3 regions of the Anaerobacillus sp. ABR4_321 genome follow, and region 1 is predicted to be linked to each of the others. Evidence: predicted binding sites of a transcription regulator. Region 1 holds the regulator's gene; each other region holds the start of a gene.
What was found. The regulator Rex, encoded in region 1, represses fermentation and respiration genes when NADH is low (regulators of the CRP and FNR family bind a similar motif). The targets are predictions, from matches to a motif close to TTGTGAAATATTTCACAA.
Positions count from the first base shown of each region.

Region 1 (7,442 bases):
TTCGTCACTGTTTCGAAACTCTTCTAAAGGGCATTCCCATTCCTAAATGTGTTAAACTAATACAAGTATGCAAAATGCCTTTATCTAGGCATGCAAACCACTAAAAGGAGTTATGCTTCTTGGCAAAACACTATTGGACTATCTTAATTACTTATATTGTTATGCAGCTTTCCGGATATCCGGGTGCAAAACTATTTCAATCCCTAGATGTTCCGAACCCAGTCGTAAGCTACTCGGTTGTGAGCTTTTTTACAGCACTCATCATCATGCTGTTTCTACTCCGCTCAACTCCTGATGAGCCGTTTGAACGTTCTACCCGCGTAACAGCAGGGAAAGCGGTGAGCTGGAGCATTCTTGGTATCTTCATGGCTTACTTTGCTCAAATTATCGCAGCGATGATCGAGGTCAATTTATTCGGAATCGAACCTGGATCAGAAAATACAGAGATGCTGATGGATGTTGCGAAGGCATCACCGATCTTCATCCTTGTAATAGCGATCATTGGCCCAATTCTTGAAGAGATCGTCTTTAGAAAAGTGATTTTCGGGGCACTCTATACACGGTTTAACTTTTGGATCGCTGGAATCGCGAGTTCGGTTATCTTTGCAGCCATCCATTTGGATTTCGACCACATCCTTGTTTATACTGCGATGGGACTTACGTTCGCGTTTCTATATGTAAAAACGAAGCGGTTGATCGTACCGATTGTCGCTCATATGACGATGAATACGATTGTTGTCTTAATTAACATCTTCTTTGCAGATGATCTAGCAGAACTACAGAAGAAAGCGGAACAAATGCAATCATTTATTGGAGGAGTACTTACATGAGATTTTCACCAACTCTAATGGGGTTTTTCTACGCAGGGCTCGGTTCGATCTTCACGTACCTTGCGATTCAAAGCGCCCGTTCTGATGCAGATATGTGGAGCCTTTGGACGATACTACTGATGGTGCTCGCCACAGTTGATTTCGCTTACTCCATTCGCTTCTTTTTACTTAAAAAGAAAATCAATCAACTGAAGAAAAAAGATCAAAACAAAAAGCGATAGGGCTATCCTATCGCTTTTGTTATGCTTCCTGTTCCGAATCCTGCTCTTCCAATTGACGCTTCGCCTCTGCTTGTAGTCTCTTTCTATAACCATAGCGAGACACAAGAATGCTGAATTCATATAGTAAAAACAATGGTACCGAAACCATGAGGTGTGAAATAATTTCAGGCGGTGTGATCATACCCGCTATGACGAGGAGTCCAAAATACGCGTATCTCCTAATCTGTACAAGCATGGCAGGATTTAAAATTCCGAGTCTTGTAAAGAAAAGAACGATCACAGGCAGCTGAAACACAAAGCCAAATGGTAATGTTAACTGAAACAAGAAAGTGAAGTATTGATTTGCGCCGTACATTTCCTGAATGTTGAGGCTTTCTGCCAAATTCCCGACAAAGTCGATGACAAAAGGAAACAGGACGAAATATGAAAATGAAACTCCTCCAAGAAAGAGGAGAAAGACTGCTGGGATATACGATAACGTTACTTTCCGTTCATTATCATAAAGTCCTGGCGAAACAAAAGCCCATAGCTGATAGAGAGCGATGGGCGATGTCATAATGAAAGCAACCAGGAACGCAAAGCTGAAATAAACCTTTAACGGGTCTGTTAATGTAAAAGCGTTCATCGGAATACCCTGTGCTTCAGGAGCATTCTGGAGAAAGACGATGACCGGCTTTGCGATGAATAGTCCCGCAATAAAGGAGAGAATTAAGACGACGACTGTGATGATGATTCGTTTTCTTAATTCTTCTATGTGATCATAGATGGATTGTTTTTGTTCATCCATTCCCTATCCGTCCTAACCGATTACTGTTCGTTTTTTTTCTTATCGTTCGTATCATCGTCGTCATCTGCTAGACCTTTTGTTGCGTTCTTGAACTCACGAAGTGTGTTACCTGCTGCTTTACCAAGCTCAGGTAGTTTCTTAGGTCCAAAAATGATCAAAGCAACAACTGCAACTAGAGCGATACTTGCGCCACCCATTCCCATGCGTGTCACCTCCTTAAGATTGTAAGTTTATACAGGGTAATGTTTCATAAAATACACGAGAGCCTGCAGCTCAACAGCCAGATCAATATGGTGCACTCGAATATGATCTGGTACGGTCAAACGTGCTGGCGTAAAGTTCAGAATCCCTTTAATTCCAGCCTCGTCCATTTGATCTGCAATCGACTGAGCAGCATGAACGGGTACTGTAAGGATAACGACTGAGATGTCGTTCTTCTTCACCTGTTCTTTAAACTGATCGATATGGTAGACCGGAATACCACCAATTTCTTGGTTTACTTTTGCAGCATCCGCATCAAATGCCAGTTCGATCTTCGTATTGTTATTCTTAATGAAATTGTAGTGCAGAAACGCTGTCCCAAGGTTACCTACTCCTACTAGAGCTACCCTGGTCGTTTCATCTTGATCTAGGGTCTTACTAAAGAAAGATAACAGATAATGAACGTTATACCCATACCCTTTTTTACCAAGAGCACCGAAATAACTAAAATCTCTTCGTATGGTAGCAGAATCTACCTTTATCGCATCGCTCAATTCAGCAGAACTTACCCGCTGTTTACCAGATGCACTAAGATTTTTTAAATAGCGATAATAGAGCGGCAGTCGTTTTGCTGTCGCTTGCGGAATTTTTGTTTGATCAATATCCATAAACACCCTCCACATTGACCTCCGCGCTCAATCTATGGTTGTCCTACTCGCGCTTGTAATCCCCGCTTTTCCCCCCTGTTTTTGTAAGGAGATAGGTTTCCCCGATAACGATGCCTTTATCCAGCGCTTTGCACATATCGTACACGGTTAATGCTGCCGCTGATGCTGCCGTCAGCGCTTCCATTTCTACTCCGGTGCTCCCTTTTGTTTTCACTTGAGCTTCAATCGTAAGCTCATAAAAGGAAGCGCTCACTTCCCAGTCGAAATGAAGGTCAACGCCAGAAAGCGCTATCGGATGACACATAGGGATGAGATCAGACGTTTTTTTTGCTGCCATAATCCCGGCAATTTGGGCGACTTGAAGCACATCGCCTTTCTTCATATTTCCGTCTTTGATACCAGTATAAATTTCTTCACTAACCTTCACGCTCGTTTTGGCAACCGCTGTACGAGCAGTCGGAGTTTTCTCTGTAATATCGACCATCTGTGCGCGGCCTTCTTTATTAAAATGAGTAAATGAACTCATGGCTGCCCCTTTCTTCTATAGATGATAGAAGGTTAAATGGAATGCTGCTACTTGTGACTATACACCATTTCTATCCTTTTTGCTGTTTTTTAACAAGAATTTTTATTACCATTTAATGAACATTCCTGTAGTTGCCCACCTTGTCCTCACTACGATAAACTTAAAGGAACGTAATCCAATGGTAGATCAAGCAAATCGCTCGATTCAACATACAACGAGAAGAGAGAAATTCGAGGTGAAGAAACAATGATCGCACTACAAGTAAATGGCGTATCAAAATCATTTGGTGCTGACCCTATTTTATCTAATATTAAGCTAGAAGTACAATCGAGAGACCGTGTGGCACTCGTTGGTCGAAACGGTGCCGGAAAGTCTACTCTTCTAAAACTCATCACAGGGCAGCTCTCCTATGATTCAGGAGATATCATCAAACCGAAAGATGTACGGATCGGATACATGGCTCAGGACACGGGCCTCGAATCGAACCTATCGATCTGGGATGAAATGCTTAGCGTCTTTGAAGAACTTCGTCGTATGGAAAAAGAACTTCGACGGTACGAAGAGAAGATGGGTGACCCATCTATCTATGAAAATGAGCAGGAATACCAGCGTATCATGAAAGAATATGACCAGCTTCAGGTCGCTTTCAAAGACAAAGGCGGCTACAAATACGAAGCGGATATTCGTACGGTCCTTCACGGGCTTAACTTCAAAGATTTCGATTATAAAACACCGATTTCTAGTCTAAGTGGAGGGCAAAAGACGCGCCTGGCGCTCGGTAAACTCTTACTTACAAAACCTGAGCTACTCATTCTGGATGAGCCGACAAACCATCTTGATATCCAAACACTCACATGGCTCGAGGGTTATTTAACAGGCTACACAGGTGCCATCCTCATCGTTTCTCACGACCGCTATTTTCTCGATAAAATCGTGAACAAGGTATATGAGATCTCAAGAAACCGTGCAGAACGATTCGAAGGAAATTATAGCTTCTATTTAGAAGAGAAAGATCGGCGCTATGAGCAGCAGCTCAAAGAGTTTGAGAAGCAGCAAAAGGAAATCGCAAAACTAGAAGACTTTGTTCAGAAAAACATCGTCCGCGCCTCTACGACAAAGCGTGCTCAAAGTAGAAGAAAGCAGCTTGAAAAGATGGAGCGGATCGATAAGCCAAAAGGCGATGAGAAATCAGCCAACATTTCGTTTACGATCGACAAGCAAACAGGTAACGATGTACTGAGTGTGAGGGAGTTATCGATCGGCTACCCGGATACGGTGATCAATGATCAACTAACGTTCGACTTGAAACGCCAGGAAAGCGTTGCGCTCGTTGGTCCGAACGGAATCGGAAAATCGACGCTGCTGCAGGCGATCGTCTCAGGAAAAACCCTCCTAGGCGGAGAATTAAACTTCGGAAGTAATGTTCAGGTCGGGTTCTATGATCAAGAGCAAACGAATCTCACATCGAATAAAACTGTCCTTAACGAACTATGGGATGACTTCCCATTAACCGATGAAAAGGATATCCGTGCCGTATTAGGCCGCTTCCTTTTCAGCGGCGATGATGTATTGAAGATTGTATCCGAACTAAGCGGTGGAGAAAAAGGTAGACTCGCGCTCTCTAAACTGATGATGCAAAAGTCAAACCTCCTTATACTCGACGAACCGACGAACCACCTTGATTTAGATAGTAAAGAAATTTTAGAAGAAGCGCTCATCCAGTTCCCTGGAACGATCTTGTTCGTTTCACACGATCGGTACTTCATCAATCGAATCGCCACTCGTGTCCTTGAGTTATCCACTGAAGGTGTCACATCATACCTCGGTGACTATGATTACTATGTAGAAAAGAAAGAGGAACTCGCTGAACTCGCCGCTCTTGAACAGCAGGAACAATCGAGTGCGCCAGAAGTTTCCGGAAAATCTAGTTTTCAACAAGATAAAGAAGCAAAACGCCAGGAAAGACAAATCTTAAGGCGGATCGACGAAATTGAAAAAGAAATTGATTCGGCAGAAGCTAGAATCGACGAAATAGAAGCAGAACTCTGTATTCCTGAAGTGTTTGAAGATCATGAGAAGGTGATGGTCTTAAATGAAGAGCTCGATAAATTAAGAACGAGAACAGAAGAACTCATGGAAGAATGGGGAGAACTTCAAGAAGCTTAAACAGTCCACAGTGGACTGTTTTTTCTTTAGATAGAAAATTTTCCGACATATTCACACAATCCACATACTTATACACAGAATGTGTGTTTATCTAACGAGATATTTCTAATTTATCAACATTATCCACAGTTAAACGAATTGTTATCCACAAATCTTTACCCACAGCAGAAATCCCCTTCGTTTCAGATATAGGACAATATGTCCACAATATTCACTGCTTGTGGATAATTAGAAACAAAAAAACCGGGACTAGATTCCCAGTTCTAATCCCGGATTTGCATTAAGGTGTAAGGAAGAACGCTTCCCTTTTCGATAGGAAATGGTACCTGCTGCAGCAATCATCGCCGCATTATCTGTACAATAATGAAGAGGTGGAATGATCAGCTCGATCTCTGAATCCTTAAAGGCTTCTTTTAAAGCTCTTCGAAGACCTTTGTTCGCCGCAACTCCCCCAGCAAGCAGCACTTGTTTCACATCATATTCTTCAGCCGCTCGCTTCGTTTTCATTACGAGGACATCGACTACGGCTGCTTGAAAGCTTGCCGCTAGATCTTCAGGCTTGATCTCCTCATTACGCTGCTTTGCGTTATGAACGGTGTTGATTACGGCAGATTTCAATCCACTAAAGCTGAAATCATAAGACCCTTTCTCAAGCCATGCACGAGGAAGCGGTACCGACTCCGTGCCTTCTTGTGCAAGACGATCGATATGCGGTCCACCTGGGTATGGCAGCTTCAACGTTCTCGCCACTTTGTCATAGGCTTCTCCTGCAGCGTCATCACGCGTTTCTCCTATCAACGTGAACTCTCCTTCAGATTCCATATAAACAAGCTCTGTATGCCCTCCTGAGACAACGAGAGATAGCAATGGATACTTAAGCTCAGAGACAAGCTGATTCGCATAGATATGCCCGGCGATATGATGGGTTCCAATAAGAGGCTTTTGATGAGCGAACGCTAACGCTTTCGCTGTGTTCACTCCAATTAACAAGGCTCCTACTAGTCCTGGTCCTTCCGTAACGGCGATCGCGTCGATATCATCCATCGTCACTTCAGCCTTTCGAAGTGCTTCTTCTAAAATAACCGTCATTTCCTCTACATGATGACGAGATGCGATCTCAGGTACGACACCACCAAAACGCTTATGACTTTCAATTTGCGAAGCCACGACGTTAGAAAGAACTTCTGTTCCGCCTTTAACGATCGAAACCGCTGTTTCATCACAGCTTGTTTCGATTCCTAGTATGATTTCTGATTTATTTTCCATTTAAATTCACCCACATTACTAGTGCATCCTCCTGGTTATCTGAATAATAACCTTTGCGGATGCCTCCTTCTACAAAACCTAGTTTCTTATATAAATTCTGTGCAACTGTATTCGACACTCTAACTTCAAGCGTCATGGTCAACGCTCCCCGCGATTTCGCAAAACGAATCGCTTTACTCATCAACGCTTCGCCTAACTTCATTCCTCTATAGTCTGGATGCAGGGCGATGTTCGTAATATGGGCTTCATCAATAATCACCCATACGCCGCAGTATCCAGCGATTTCTTCACCGACTTCGAGTAAAAGGTAAGTAGCAAACTGATTCACAACCACTTCATTGTAAAAAGCAGACCGACTCCACGGCGTTGGAAACGTTGCTTTCTCAATCTCCATGACAGCTTCAATATCTTCCACAGTCATCGAACGAAACGATATCGTCTTTTCCATTACGAATCCCCTACTTTTCCTGCGAAGCGAGCCATTTAGCTTCCGCCTCTGCCATCCTTACGTAATTCGGTTTAAACGCGTGTACATCCTCAACCGGTTCCTTCTTCGCTCCTAGCACAGCAAGCTCGGATGGACGAGCATTGGTACTACTAATAGGGGCAAAGATCGCTTTATCGCCAAGTATACTTTCAATCGTTTCTTTGTGATTCGATAGATCATTGCTAATGAATAGGAATTGCTCATGGCTTTCTTTATTTACTTTAAGCCACTCTTCAAACAATACGATCTGATCGTCACTCTTTCTTACAGGATGTGGCATGCCTTTCTCA
Region 1 is NZ_JBSWTK010000001.1:423,563-431,004, forward strand. Features, by position in the region: gene ACXADT_RS02245 (lysostaphin resistance A-like protein) at 120-830, shown strand; gene ACXADT_RS02250 (YdiK family protein) at 827-1,051, shown strand; gene tatC (twin-arginine translocase subunit TatC) at 1,071-1,838, opposite strand; gene ACXADT_RS02260 (twin-arginine translocase TatA/TatE family subunit) at 1,859-2,041, opposite strand; gene ACXADT_RS02265 (redox-sensing transcriptional repressor Rex) at 2,069-2,707, opposite strand; gene moaC (cyclic pyranopterin monophosphate synthase MoaC) at 2,751-3,233, opposite strand; gene ACXADT_RS02275 (ABC-F family ATP-binding cassette domain-containing protein) at 3,480-5,399, shown strand; gene tsaD (tRNA (adenosine(37)-N6)-threonylcarbamoyltransferase complex transferase subunit TsaD) at 5,649-6,665, opposite strand; gene rimI (ribosomal protein S18-alanine N-acetyltransferase) at 6,655-7,113, opposite strand; gene tsaB (tRNA (adenosine(37)-N6)-threonylcarbamoyltransferase complex dimerization subunit type 1 TsaB) at 7,124-7,442, opposite strand, start outside.

Region 2 (7,442 bases), 320 kb from region 1:
TCATTCTTCCAAGGATCAGTACGGAAACTGCGAGTAGGGTAGTCAATGGAATTGAGCAAGAACTAGCAGAGAACGGCTATCAAATTCTACTTACAAATACACAGCTAAAACCAGAAAAAGAGATAGAAAATATTAAACTCTTAAGAAGTCGTCAAGTAGACGGGATTATTTTACTTGCTACCAATCGGAATGAAGAATTATTGCAGACGATAAAAGAAACGAACAGTCCATTTGTAGCTCTCGGTCAGGAGCTCGAAGGCGTTACCTCTGTCGTGTATGACGATTATAATGCTGCATTCTCTATAGCGGAGTCCCTAATTTCAAAAGGACATCAGCGCATAGGCTTCATTGGTGTGCAAGAAACCGATCATGCTGTTGGTTTTCTTCGTAAAGAGGGATTCAAAGATGCAATGAAAAAGCATAACCTATCGATCGATGAAGAGTGGATTCAGTATGGTGACTTCACATTTGAATCCGGGTATGAAGCAGCTGAAAGATTAACGAGTGGTACTAGCATGCCGTCAGCTATTTTGGCCGTAACAGACCGAATGGCGATCGGTGCGCTCGGGTGTTTGAAAGAGAAGGATATTCGAGTACCAGAGGACATGGCCGTCTTCGGGATTGGTGCATCTGATCTCTCAAAACATGTTACACCCGCTTTATCCACGGTTGATTATTTTAATGAAGATGCGGGACGTCAAACAGCGCAGCTCATTTTAAAGCAGCTAAAAGGAAAAAGCCTTGAAAACCAAAAAATTAAACTTAGTTATAGACTTATTGAAAGAGATAGTGTATAGTAGCAAATGAAAACGATACCATATCTTTTTCTACTGATGTGGAATCGTTCACACAAATTGATTCAATCTGGAAATAAGGAAAGAAGTTAACGAGTGCTTGTAAGCGCTCGCAATAAAATAACCTTTGTGGAATCGATACCACACTTAGAAAGGAGTAAGGAAAATGGCTTCAAATAGAGAGATTGCACAAGAAGTAATCGATGCGATCGGAGGAGAAGAGAACATCCAATCTGTTGCACATTGCGCAACAAGACTCCGAATCATGGTCAAAGACAAAGAAAAGATCGATCAAGAAAGAGTAGAAAATATAGAAAAAGTAAAAGGTGCCTTTTACAATTCCGGTCAATACCAAGTTATTTTTGGTACGGGTACTGTGAACCGTATCTTCGATGAGGTATCTGCCCTCGGTTTAGCGGAAGCAACAAAATCGGAACAAAAAGAGGAAGCAGCTAAGCAAGGAAGCGCTTTTCAACGCGCGATCAGATCGTTCGGGGACGTATTTGTTCCAATCATTCCAGCTCTTGTAGCTACTGGTTTATTCATGGGACTACGTGGACTCGTTCTTCAAGAAGAAATACTCGCATTGTTTGGGTTAACGCCTGGTGATATTTCAGATAACTTCGTATTGTTCACCCAAGTGCTTACGGATACAGCGTTTATCTTCCTGCCAGCGCTAGTAGCATGGTCAACGTTCAGGGTGTTCGGGGGTAATCCGACCATTGGACTTGTCCTTGGTTTGATGCTCGTAACGCCAGCCCTTCCAAATGCTTGGGAGGTAGCGGCAGGAAATGCTGAGCCTCTTAAATTCCTTGGCTTTATCCCAGTAGTTGGGTATCAGGGATCGGTTATTCCAGCATTCGTAGCAGGTTTAATCGGTGCGAAACTTGAGAAACGGATTCGAAAGATGGTTCCTGAATCACTAGATTTAATATTAACGCCGTTTCTAGTATTACTGATCATGATTACACTATCACTGTTTGCAATTGGACCGATCTTCCACACAGTTGAAGAGTACATCATGGATGGAACTGTATTCATTCTTGATCTTCCGTTTGGTCTAAGTGGCTTGATCATTGGATTCTTCCACCAGATCATCGTTATCACAGGTGTGCATCACATCTTTAACTTCCTAGAGATTCAGCTTTTTGAGAATCTTGGTTTTAACCCGTTTAACCCGATCATTTCAGCAGCGATCGCAGCTCAGGGTGGTGCTGCACTTGCAGTCGGTATGAAGACGAAGTCTAAGAAACTTAAGGCACTTGCGTTACCATCGTCGCTTTCTGCTTTCTTAGGAATTACTGAACCAGCGATTTTCGGTGTGAACCTTCGCTACATGAAGCCGTTCGTAATGGGACTAATCGGCGGAGCGGTAGGTGGATTCCTCGCTTCATTATTCAAGTTAAAAGCTACAGGACTTGCTGTAACAGTTATTCCAGGTACGCTATTGTTCTTGAACAGCCAAATCTTCCTTTATATTCTTGTAAATGTAATCGCGATTGGAATTGCCTTCGCCTTAACGTGGATTTTTGGCTTCAAAGATAGCATGCTAGATAAATAATTTTTATGAAGGGGGTCTGCCTAGACTCCCTTTTACAAATATAAACGAGTTAGGTGATCGAAATGACGACTAGAAATGAGGAACTAATTCAGTTAGCGATTGAAGACATGGAGGTGCACAGAGACACGGTGATGTCTGATCCGCATCTTCCGCACTTCCACCTTATGCCGCCTGTTGGACTTCTTAATGATCCAAATGGTTTTATTCAGTGGAATGGGGAATATCACGTCTTTTTCCAATGGATGCCATTTAAAACAGGACATGGTGCTAAGTTCTGGGGTCATTACACATCAAATGATTTAGTGAATTGGACATTGCGTTCCCCGGCATTGTCTCCAGGTGACTGGTTCGACAAAGATGGATGTTATTCAGGTAGTGCGATATGCCATGACGATAAAATGTTGCTGTTTTATACAGGTAACGTGAAAGATGAAAACGGAAATCGTGAAAGTTATCAATGTATTGCAGAGTCGAGCGATGGTATTCATTTTAAGAAAAATGGTGTGGTGCTTGATTTGCCAGAAGGATACACGGCACACTTCCGAGATCCTAAAGTGTGGAAGCATGAAGATACTTGGTACATGGTGATTGGCGCACAAAATAACAAAGAAGAAGGGCGAGTTGTCCTATTCGAATCAACTGACCTTCGAAACTGGAGTCTGAAGGGTGATGTTACAGCATCCAAACACAAGAAGCTTGGTGAATTTGGGTTCATGTGGGAATGCCCGGATCTATTTCACTTAGATGGAAGCGATGTACTGCTCTTTTCCCCTCAAGGTCTTAAACCAGAAGGTTACGCTTATCAAAACGTATATCAAACAGGTTATCTATCAGGAAAGCTCGATTATAAAACAGGGCGCCTTGATCATGATGCCTTTACTGAGCTCGATCGAGGATTTGAATTTTATGCACCTCAAACGACCGAGGATGAAGAAGGTAGACGTCTCCTTATCGGATGGATGGGTGTACCGGAACAGGATGAAGAGCATCATCCGACGAGAAAGCATAAATGGATCCATACGCTGACGATTCCTCGGGAGCTTCACTACCGAGACGGAAAGCTGATTCAACTACCGGTGGAAGAGCTAAACGACATGCGTCAGAACAAAACGGAAATTGAAGCGAGCCTCTACAATGAGCAGATGGAGCGAGAAGAGCTCAATGGCAAGGTATATGAGTTGCTCGTCAACGTAAAAGAGGTAAAGGGATCTTTCTCGGTTACGTTTAGAAACGCAGCAGAGATGGTATACGATGCTGATGAAAAGCTGCTTACTTTTAAACGGAATAGCTTTGTTGATGGAACGGAAGAGTCTAGAAGCTGTAAGATCGATTCTGTTACACAACTGCGTTTTTATGTGGATTCTTCATCGATCGAGGTGTTTATTAACGGTGGGGAAGAAGTTTTCACTTCGCGCTACTTTCCTTCTGAAGAAGATGAGAGCCTTCTATTTAAATCCGAAGGTGAGTCTAAGATTGAAGTAACGAAATGGAACATTAAGAACCATATCACCATATAAAATGAAAGAGCCTGGCCGAATGGCCAGGCTCTTTGTTATACAGATCGAATAATGCCGCCTTCAACTCGTTGAGCTGATCCATTGATCGCTGAAGATAATGGAGATGCGAGGTATGCCACTGTGTTTGCAACTTCTTCTACTGTTGCGAAGCGTTGGATAAGAGATGTTGGTTCATTGTCTTTGAAATAATCTTTCGTAAATTGCTCTAGATCTTTATTCTCTTCTGCAGCAGCGCCTTTCATGAAGCCAGCTACCCCCTCAGTCCAGGTTGGTCCTGGTAAAACGGAGTTAACAGTAACGTTCGTTCCTTTCGTCGTTTCAGCAAGGCCACGTGAAAGGCTGATCATCGCACCTTTTGAAACGGAATATGGAATCATTTGAGAAAGTGGTTTTACTCCCGCTTCACTTGCGATGTTCAACACTCTTCCTGAATTCCTTTCAAGCATAGATGGCAGGAAGTTTCGAGTAAGTCTCACTGCACTGATGACATTTGTTTGGAAATAAGTCATCCATTCTTCATCTGTCACTTGATCGAACGGTTTGACTTCAAACATTCCCATATTGTTAACAAGAATATCTACTGCGCCGTGTTTGTGTACTTCTTCAACAAAACGCTCACTTTCATCCTGTAGTGAAAGGTCTGCTGCAATGCCGTACACCTCTCCGAATGAAGATAGCTCTTTAACCACACTATCTACACGTTCCTTTGAACGACCATTGACGATGACGTTTGCTCCTTCTTTAAGCAATACCTCGGCGATACCTTTTCCGATTCCAGAAGTAGAGCCCGTAACGACGGCTAGCTTATTTTTCATTTGTAAATCCATGATAATCTCCTTTCAAACAACCTTTGTTCCTCGACAACTGTATCAAACAATAATACAGTTGTTCAATAAACTTGCCTGCCCTAGGAAAAACTCGCCTACTAAGGTTAAAAAATTCCACAATTATGTACAAAGTTTGTACGAAATGTGTCGAAAAAGTGATAGAAACTTGAGCAACTTTTGACACATTGTGATGTGTATCACATTTTTATTATTGCCCTGCTAGAATAATAGTTGATACTGCGAAGCACTGTCATTAAGCGGTTTTATCAGGTTGAAATTATGATTTTACTATAGAGAAAGAAAGGAAGGTGGCCTTGCGGTGAAGCGAATAAAGTCGATGCTAGCTTTCGCCCTGTTCATGTCTGTCATTGTTCTGAGCGGCTGTAGCAACTTAACTGTGCTTGATCCAAAAGGACCCGTAGCGGAACAACAAGCAAATCTGATTCTTTTCTCCATTGGATTAATGCTGTTTATAGTTGTTGTCGTTTTCGTTCTGTTTACAGTCATACTTGTAAAATATAGAGAGCGAAAAAGCGGACCTGAATATGAACCTCCAGAAATTGAAGGAAATGTATTTTTAGAAATTGTTTGGACGGTTATTCCGATTATTATTTTGATTGCACTTGCAATCCCAACAGTAAAAACAATCTATGCGCTAGAAGAGCCTCCTGAAGCAACGGCTCACAAAGAACCTGTTGTTATTCATGCGACTTCCGTCGATTGGAAGTGGGTGTTTAGCTATCCTGAAGAGGATATCGAAACGGTTAACTACATCCACATTCCAGAAGATCGTCCTATCTTATTCAAGCTTGCTTCTGCTGATTCAATGGGATCATTCTGGATTCCATCATTAGGTGGTCAGGAATATACGATGTCCGGAATGATGACAGAACTTTATTTACAGGCAGATGAACCAGGAGAGTATCGAGGCCGAAACTCGAACTTCACAGGTGAAGGCTTCACAGAGCAGGTGTTTACTGTCACAGCTCAAACGGAAGAAGAGTATGCAGAATGGGTTGATGAGGCACAGGACGCGCCTGAATTAACTCAAGAAAAATACAACGAGTTGATGTTAAAGGGTCATGCTGAAGAAATGACATTCTCCTCAACGCACCTTCAATGGGTCGATCACGGTATGGATGCAGAATATGCAACAAGAGTACGGAATGGTCTCCCGTTAGATGAGTATAAAGAAGGAAATTCACATGGATCTCACGGTGGACATGAGGGTCACGACGAACATAAAGATCACAAAGATGATGAAAGTCATGACAGCCATGAAGGACATGAAAACCATGATGAACATTCGAAATCTGAAGATAAAGGCACTCACTCTGAGTCGCACTAAGGAAGGAGGAAGTCACCATGAAATGGGATGAATTTTTCGTCACAGGTGATCCACTTATATATGGTGCCGATGTTTCTATTGCGTTAACGTTGATCGGCGTCATTTTTGTTCTGACATATTTCAAGAAATGGAAGTGGCTTTGGACAGAGTGGCTCACGACTGTTGACCATAAGAAATTAGGTATCATGTATGTGATCGCTGCAGTCCTTATGTTATTCCGAGGCGGTGTAGATGCCCTCTTGATGAGAGCGCAGCTCACAGTTCCGGACGCAGGATTCCTGGACTCCACTCACTACAACGAAATTTTTACAACTCACGGTACGATCATGATTATCTTCATGGCCATGCCGTTCTTAATTGGTTTAATGAACGTCGTTATTCCTCTCCAAATTGGAGCGAGGGACGTAGCCTATCCGTTTCTTAACGCGGTAAGCTTTTGGACGTTCTTTATGGGAGCAATGCTCTTTAATATTTCATTCGTTATCGGAGGATCTCCTTCTGCTGGGTGGACAAGCTATGTTCCATTAGCAGGACTAGAGCTGAGTCCAAGCGTAGGACAAAACTATTACTTACTCGGCTTACAGATCGCGGGTATCGGTACATTGTTAACAGGAATTAACTTCCTCGTGACGATAATGAAAATGAGAGCACCTGGAATGACGCTTATGAAGATGCCGATCTTCACTTGGTCAACCTTGATCACATGTGTGATCATCATCTTCGCATTCCCAGTGCTTACAGTAGCTCTAGCACTTATGACATTCGACCGTTTGTTCGGAAGTCATTTCTTTACATTGATGGACGGCGGTATGCCGATGCTATGGGCAAACCTCTTCTGGATTTGGGGTCACCCTGAAGTCTATATCGTTATTCTTCCAGCGTTCGGTATGTTCTCAGAAATTATCAGTACGTTTGCACGTAAAACCATTTTCGGATACAAAGCAATGGTTTACTCAATGGTCGTAATCGCAGGGCTGAGCTTCCTTGTTTGGGTTCACCACTTCTTTACGATGGGAGCAGGAGGAGCAGTTAACTCGTTCTTCTCCATCACGACGATGCTCATTGCCGTGCCAACGGGTGTGAAGATCTTTAACTGGCTATTCACCTTGTATAAAGGTAGGATCCGATTCACATCAGCGATGCTATGGTCACTCGCCTTCATACCAAACTTTGTTATCGGTGGGGTGACAGGAGTCATGCTTGCAATGGCAGCAGCTGACTACCAGTACCATAATACGTACTTCCTAGTCGCTCACTTCCACTATGTATTGATCTCGGGTACTGTGTATGCTTGTTTTGCAGGTCTACACTTCTGGTATCCAAAAATGTTCAACCACCGCTTAAACGAAAAGCTAGGCAAGTGGACATTCTGGATCTTCGTAGCAGGATTCAACT
Region 2 is NZ_JBSWTK010000001.1:746,212-753,653, forward strand. Features, by position in the region: gene ACXADT_RS04065 (LacI family DNA-binding transcriptional regulator) at 1-797, shown strand, start outside; gene ACXADT_RS04070 (sucrose-specific PTS transporter subunit IIBC) at 961-2,355, shown strand; gene ACXADT_RS04075 (sucrose-6-phosphate hydrolase) at 2,418-3,872, shown strand; gene ACXADT_RS04080 (SDR family NAD(P)-dependent oxidoreductase) at 3,908-4,699, opposite strand; gene qoxA (cytochrome aa3 quinol oxidase subunit II) at 5,037-6,047, shown strand; gene qoxB (cytochrome aa3 quinol oxidase subunit I) at 6,065-7,442, shown strand, end outside.
Region 2: the regulator Rex is predicted to act here: its motif matches at 4,885-4,902, upstream of qoxA (cytochrome aa3 quinol oxidase subunit II).

Region 3 (7,442 bases), 1.1 Mb from region 1:
AGCAAGGCCGTAAATGGAATCGTTCGATAGCTTGATCGCATCTTCTTCTGTACGGAATTTCTCAACTGTGATGACAGGACCAAATCCTTCTTCCTGCACCACTTTCATATCTGTTGTGCATTCAGTTAAGATCGTAGGCAAATAGAAGAAACCGTTTTGCAATTCAGGGTCTTCAGGACGTTTGCCGCCTACTTCTACTTTTGCACCTTCTTGAATTCCTGCTTCTACATACTTTTCTACTTTCGCAAGATGCTCTGCAGAAATAAGAGGACCCATCTGCGTATCTTCGTCAAATCCGCTTCCAAGCTTGAACTTCTTCACTCGCTCTACAAGCGCATTAACAAATTTATCGTGAATGCTTTCTTCTACAATCAGTCTTGTACCAGCTGAACAAATTTGTCCTGCATGGAAGAATACTCCGTTAAGAGCTTGATCGACTGCTAGATCAAAATCAGCATCTGCAAAGATCACGTTTGGGTTCTTTCCGCCAAGCTCGAGTGCGAGCTTCTTCACATTTGTGCTCGCAGATTGCATAATCTTTTTCCCTGTCGCAATACCACCGGTGAAGGAGATAAGATCAACATCTTCATTGATAGAAAGCTCTGCACCTACTGTGTGACCTGAACCAAGAACAAGGTTAGCAACACCAGCAGGCACTCCAGCTTCTTCAATTAGTTCAAATACTTTGATATGAGTGAGTGGTGTAATCTCACTTGGCTTAATGATCAACGTATTCCCTGTCGCAAGTGCTGGAGCTAGTTTCCAAGATGCTTGAAGAAGAGGATAATTCCACGGTGTAATTTGCCCGCAAACTCCTACTGGTTCACGCACAACTTTACTGATGGAATTCGGGACAGGAGAATCGATGAGCTCTCCACCGTCTTTATCCGCAAGTTCCGCAAAATAACGGAACACCCCTGCGATATCATCCATGTCTCCGCGGCTTTCTTCGACTGTTTTACCTGTATCCAACGTTTCTAAGTGAGCTAACTCCTCTTTGTCTCTTTCAATGAGCTCAGCAATTCTTCTAACGATCGCTCCTCGTTCAGTCGCTGGTGTCGTAGACCATTCGCCGTTATCAAAAGCTTCTCTTGCAGCAGCGATCGCAGCTTTTGCATCGGACTCATTTCCTTCTGGAACAACAGCGATCTCTTCCTGGTTAAATGGGTTAATGATCGAACGTAATTTTCCAGAGTTCGCACCGACCCATTTTCCATTTATGTATTGTTGTAGTTTAAGATCCATATCTATCAACTCCAATTTCGAAGTAAATTAATTATATTAAAAATTTATTTAACATAATTAACGTTAACACGTCTTATTTTTGGTGTCAAAATAAATTCTTAAGTAGATAACCAAAGATTCAAGCCTCTCTATGATGGGTATAATGAGTACTATCCTCACTATCTCTATTCATTTTTTAACATCTTGTGTTTGACATTTAATGTGAACACGTCAACAATTAGTTCATAAATAAAATTCAATAACTTTTTAACTCGATTTACTTTTCTATAAAGGAGCGACCTATTTTATGAGTGAATCTATTGAAAGACTAGAAGAAGCCAAAGATAAAGTTATTGGCACGATAGCGGAGACAATGGATTTGTACGGGGTAACACCAGCTGCGGCCAATTTATACGCAACGATGTATTTTAAAGATCAGATGACTCTTGATGAAATGCGAACAGAACTCGGCATGAGCAAACCAAGCATGAGTACGAGCGTTCGGAGACTACAAGAAATTAAGATGGTAAAAAAAACATTCACACGCGGCTCGAGGAAACATACATACGTAGCAGAGAAGAATTTCTTCCGCTCTTTTATGGCATTTTATTGTCAGATGTGGGAACGCGAAGCGAAAATGAATATGGAAGCCATCGAAGAAGCACAAGAAGAATTCATCGAAGTCATCAAAGATTCAAGCAGCACTCCAGAAATCGTTGCAGAAGCAAAATCATACTATGATCAACTAGAAGAATCGAAGACCTACTATCGTTGGTTGGAGGATTTAGTTGAAAGCATTCGAAGCGGGCAAATATTCGAATTCTTACCGAAAGATCCACAAGATTAACGATCAAGAAAAGGTAGCCTATAGCAATGAGCTATAGGCTACCTTTTTTATTGGAATAGAAATTCACTCCTATCATTCATGCTTGATTCCATTCCAAAATATGCGCCATACATTTTTCAAACGCTCTTCATACTCAACTTCTGAATAATAGAATAGCTGCTCTAAGCTACCATCAAGTAAACATAAATAAGCATCGATCACTTGATCTTCCTTCGCTCGAATATCTCCTTTCCGCTTCCCCTCTTTAACAATCTCCATTAATACTTCCGTTAAGGCTTTTTCTGATTCGATAAACTGTTCATTGTAGGTATCATTTACTTTTAGCGAAGGGAAAAGCATGAATCTCTTAAATAATAGACCAAGATCTTCATTCTTAAGATAAGCAGAGTTATCTTTCAACAAATAATACAGTTGCTGCTCTGTTGTCATGTTCCTGAACTTCTCAACTCTTTCTTTTAGAAAAAGGCGATAGTCTCTATTTACTTTTTGAAGCATTCCGAGAAAGAGATCTTCTTTGCTATCGAAATGGGCGTATAAAGATGGCTTCTTTATTCCAACACATTGTGCGATTTTCGTTAAAGACGTTCCTTCAAATCCATTTCTAGCAAACAGCGGCAAAGCTGCTTTTTCTATTTTTTCAACCATTGGGGTAGATGACATGTTAACCACTCCTTGCTTTTTGTCCAAGCATCATTCATACCATACTACATTTCCTCTCTAGCGTAAAAACGGGTGCGACTGGAATAACGAAGGCACATTGCAGATTACTCAGACACCGGTTTGACAAAAAAAATCTCTTCCTGTAGCATTTACAATTAATTGCGTTAAGAAAATATTTAACATACTTAATTTTTTGTACAAAAAGGAGTGGAGCGTTACTTAAAAAGTATGAAACTCGTTGTCCTCTTGATTTGATAAGGATTCCGTAGTAACGAGTTAACAAAGTATGAAATGAAACCGTTGTTTTATAAAAATTGCATCATGAAGGAAGAAAGTGTCTTATTGCAGAGATACGCCTGAAAAAGGTTTTAAATTAAAACTATTTCGAGGGGTGATGATATTTTGACTAAACGAAAAGGAAACCTGTTAAAAGCAGGAGTTTTTGTAACAGCCATTGTCATTATGTTTATTTACTTAGGAGCAACAAATTCAGATATCAACTGGGGTTCATTTATTTCAATGCTCGCCTTTTACGGGGTCATCTATTATATTGGGGCCTTTATGGCCAGTAACAAATCCGAGTCAGCATCCGATATGATGGTAGCTAAACGATCGTTACCACTATGGATCTCTATGTTTACGATGGCTGCAACTTGGGTCGGCGGTGGATACATATCAGGAACAGCAGAATCAACGTATTCCTTTGGATTAGCATGGGCCCAGGCCCCGTGGGGGTACGCACTGAGCTTAATTATTGGCGGTATTTTCTACGCTAGAAAAATGCGTCGCTATGAATTCATGACCATGATCGATCCACTCGAACAGCGCTTTGGTAAGAAAGTTGCTGGTGTATTATACATCCCAGCACTTTTAGGCGAAGTCTTTTGGAGTGGTGCGATTCTAACTGCTTTAGGGACTACATTTGGAACGATTCTAGGACTTGACTTCCAAACATCGATTATCCTATCAGCCATTATCGCGATTGCCTACACAGTGGTGGGAGGCATGTGGTCCGTTGCTTTTACGGACGTTTTTCAAATGCTCGCCGTCATGATCGGCTTGTTCTTAGTACTACCATTTGCACTATCAGAAGTAGGCGGATTAAGTTCCGTTTGGAGTAATTACCAAACAGACATGGGAAGTTATGCAAGTCTCTTTCCCCCTCTAGACGGCTGGAAGGATCCTGAATGGGGGAACTATTACTGGAACTGGTGGGACTTTGCCCTACTCCTTATTTTCGGAGGGATCCCATGGCAAGTATACTTTCAGCGTGTGCTTTCAGCTAAGACTGAGAAAACAGCTATGTGGCTTTCCATCACAGCAGGATTTATCTGTATTCTAGCAGCAGTCCCTGCAGTGATCATCGGAGCGATCGGGTTAGATACCGACTGGGCAAGTCTTGGCGTAAATGCACCTGATAATCCAGCGATGATCCTCCCTTATGTGCTGCAATATTTAACGCCTGATATTATTGGAGCAATTGGATTAGGAGCACTCGCAGCTGCCGTTATGTCATCGATGGATTCGTCCATCTTATCAGCGTCTTCCATGGCTGCTTGGAATGTGTATCGACCACTGTTCAAACCAAAAGCTTCAAGTGATCAGCTTAAGAAAATGATCAAACGTTCCATCATCCTTGTTGGAATTGCAGCGACGATCATCGCATTGAATGTGAAAAGTGTTTATGCCTTATGGTATCTTGCTGCTGATCTTGTATACGTTATTCTATTTCCACAGCTCACAACCGCACTGTTCTTTAAAGGAGCAAATAAATATGGGGCAGTTGCAGGTTTAATCGTTTCCTTCGTTTTACGTCTAGGCGGGGGAGAGCCGATCATCGGACTTCCTGTATTCTTGCCATATCCAATGATCGAAGCAGGCACAGTACTCTTTCCATTCCGAACACTCGCAATGGTTTCTGGCTTAGTGACAATTATCGTTGTGTCTAAATTGACTCAAAAAGTTTGTCCACCTAAGCCATTGTTGATGCCGGCAGAGAGAAAAAATGGAAATGAAAAGATTGAGAAGATCGCCTGATTTAGGTTGTACTAATCAATGAAGCAAAATGGAATGGTTTAAAAGCATAAAATAAAGCACCTCACATAATGCGCCTACTAGCATTATGTGAGGTGCTTTTTATGATTGATTCATACTCAAATTACAAACCACCACGTTAAAATGGGGAGTCCCTTACCCTCTCTCTTTTGCCACCTGCGTATCACGAATATTTTTCTGAATCGTTATGGCTGCAAATAAACTAAGAACGAATGACATTCCGTAAAATCCTTTTTCACTTAAGATGATACTTCCAGCGTTATAAAGTCCGATTGCCATCAAAGAGATCGCGATAATTACTGCAAACCAACTTAGTCCATAATAAATGCCCGAGACAGGGATATCTTCTTCCTTGTCTCTAACCGCTTTTTGCAGAGAAACAGCTGCATACAGCCCAAATACCAATACAGCAAAGTAATACCCCTTCTCATTCAGTTCCATCCCAGCATTAAAAAGACCGATTAAATAAGCGGAAACACCGATGACCAAAGCTGCCCAGCTTGCCCCTTTAAAAGCTGCAGTCGGTTCCCCTTCTTTTCTTTCCACCTTCACCTTTGGCTTTTTTTCATCCTTCACTAACGGGTTACCATTTACTTCTGACATTACCCGCCCCCCTTTTTACTATACGCAGGCTATTTTACTATCCTACACAGACTATTATAGCAATATTTTACATTTTAACACTATTATTGTATGAATTTTTTGTTATTTATAAATAAGACGAGTTTATATCCTCTATTTAAATTAATCTTCAAGGTTGTGATACTTATCACAGAAGACGGTTTAAGGATTGGCGATAATAAACATGTGATCAGACTATTAAAGTAGGAGCGTGAGAAAAATGTTTATTCAATTTCTAAGAGAAAACAAAGTAGCTTCTGGTATTCTATTGTTCATACGTTTATACCTAGGTTATCAATGGATAACTGCTGGCTGGGGAAAGATCACAGGTGGTTTTGATGCAAATGGCTATCTTCAAGGAGCAGTTGCGAAGGCTACCGGTGAACATCCTGCTGTGCAAGGATGGTGGGCTGCATTCTTAGAAGGGTTTGCGATCCCAAATGTCGAGCTTTTCAATGTACTCGTTGCTTGGGGAGAATTGCTTGTTGGACTTGGCCTAATTCTTGGTACCTTCACAACCCTTGCAGCATTAATGGGAGTTATCATGAATTTTGCCTTCCTATTTAGTGGAACAACAAGCACGAACCCGATGATGGTGATCCTTGGAGTGCTCATCTTAATTGCAGGTTACAATGCTGCTAAGATTGGTCTTGATCGATGGGTAATCCCATTTATCAAGCAAGGACTTCATATTCGTAATGTTAAGGTAAAGCCTGCGCTTGAGCATAAATAATCACAAAAGGTTCCGACTAAACACGATGTCGGAACCTTTTTTACACTTAAAATTCATTTTTCATTTGGGATTCAGACTCTTTTTGTGCTGGACTAATGCAATCATCAGGTTCGACTCCTTGTCCTACGCTAATTCGTCCACTTATACCCAACTCCCCAAACAGTCTTTAGGTGCTCCTCTATTTGAAAGCCGGATTGCCGGCATTTCTCTCGAAGGTTTCGGATATGGGAATCGATTGTGCGGCCTTCTGTACTCGACTCGAAGCCCCAAATCATTTGTATGAGGTGCTCTCTACTGAAGACTCGGTTTGGGTTTTTCATAAAGAGGCCAAGAAGGTTAAATTCTATCGGAGTCATCGTGATCGACTTTCCTTCATAGGAAACCGTATGTGTATCCTTATTCCATCTTAATCCTTCCACAACCAGAGTGTTTTCATTACCCTGATGAAATCTCCTGAAAACAGCTTCGATTCTTGCGAGAAGAACTTCTTCATCGAATGGCTTTGTGATATAGTCATCTGCTCCTAGCTTCAACCCTTTAACGATATCGTCCGATTGATCCCTTGCTGTTAACATGATGATTGGCACTTTTGAAAAAGCACGTATCTCTTTACATGTAGACCACCCATCCATTTCAGGCATCATCACATCTAACAACACGAGATCAATCTTATTCTTTTTTAAAACATCCAAGGCTTTCAAACCTGAATTCACTTTATACGTCATGTAGCCTTTTGGCTCCAAAAACAATTCGATTAGTTCTACCATTCGTTCTTCATCATCTACGATTAAAACGTGTTGCATGTGATTCAACTCCTGGAATGACAATTTTGATCGTTGTGCCTTTATTTACCTCGCTTGTAGCTGAAATTGTACCTTCATGTTTCTCGATTATTTCCTTTGCGATGGCAAGCCCTAACCCAGAACCGCCGTACTTTCTTGATCGTGATTTATCCACTCGATAGAGGCGGTCAAAAATAAACGGAAGATCTTCTTCAGGAATACCTTCTCCCTCATCAATAACCTCGATTTGTAAATCATGATGTGCTTGAAAAACTTCGATTTTCACACGTTTACCTCTTTCAGAGTAATGAAGGGCATTATCTAACAGGTTGAGTAAGACTTGAGAAAACCTCTCAGGATCTAGAGTAATGAACATTTCTTCTTGACATGAAGCTATCAGCTTTATCTCTTTGTCTTCGAACGCAGGCATCACTTTTTCTCTCACTTGATTGACGAGAGAACAAATTTCAATTTTCTCCCGTTCGATCAAGAACCCTTTTTGATCCATTTTCGCCATGTC
Region 3 is NZ_JBSWTK010000001.1:1,542,178-1,549,619, reverse strand. Features, by position in the region: gene betB (betaine-aldehyde dehydrogenase) at 1-1,245, opposite strand, end outside; gene cudC (choline uptake/conversion transcriptional regulator CudC) at 1,532-2,071, shown strand; gene ACXADT_RS08050 (TetR/AcrR family transcriptional regulator) at 2,144-2,731, opposite strand; gene ACXADT_RS08045 (high affinity choline transporter 1) at 3,194-4,768, shown strand; gene yiaA (inner membrane protein YiaA) at 4,922-5,389, opposite strand; gene ACXADT_RS08035 (DoxX family membrane protein) at 5,628-6,140, shown strand; gene ACXADT_RS08030 (response regulator transcription factor) at 6,269-6,943, opposite strand; gene ACXADT_RS08025 (sensor histidine kinase) at 6,918-7,442, opposite strand, start outside.
Region 3: the regulator Rex is predicted to act here: its motif matches at 5,544-5,561, upstream of ACXADT_RS08035 (DoxX family membrane protein).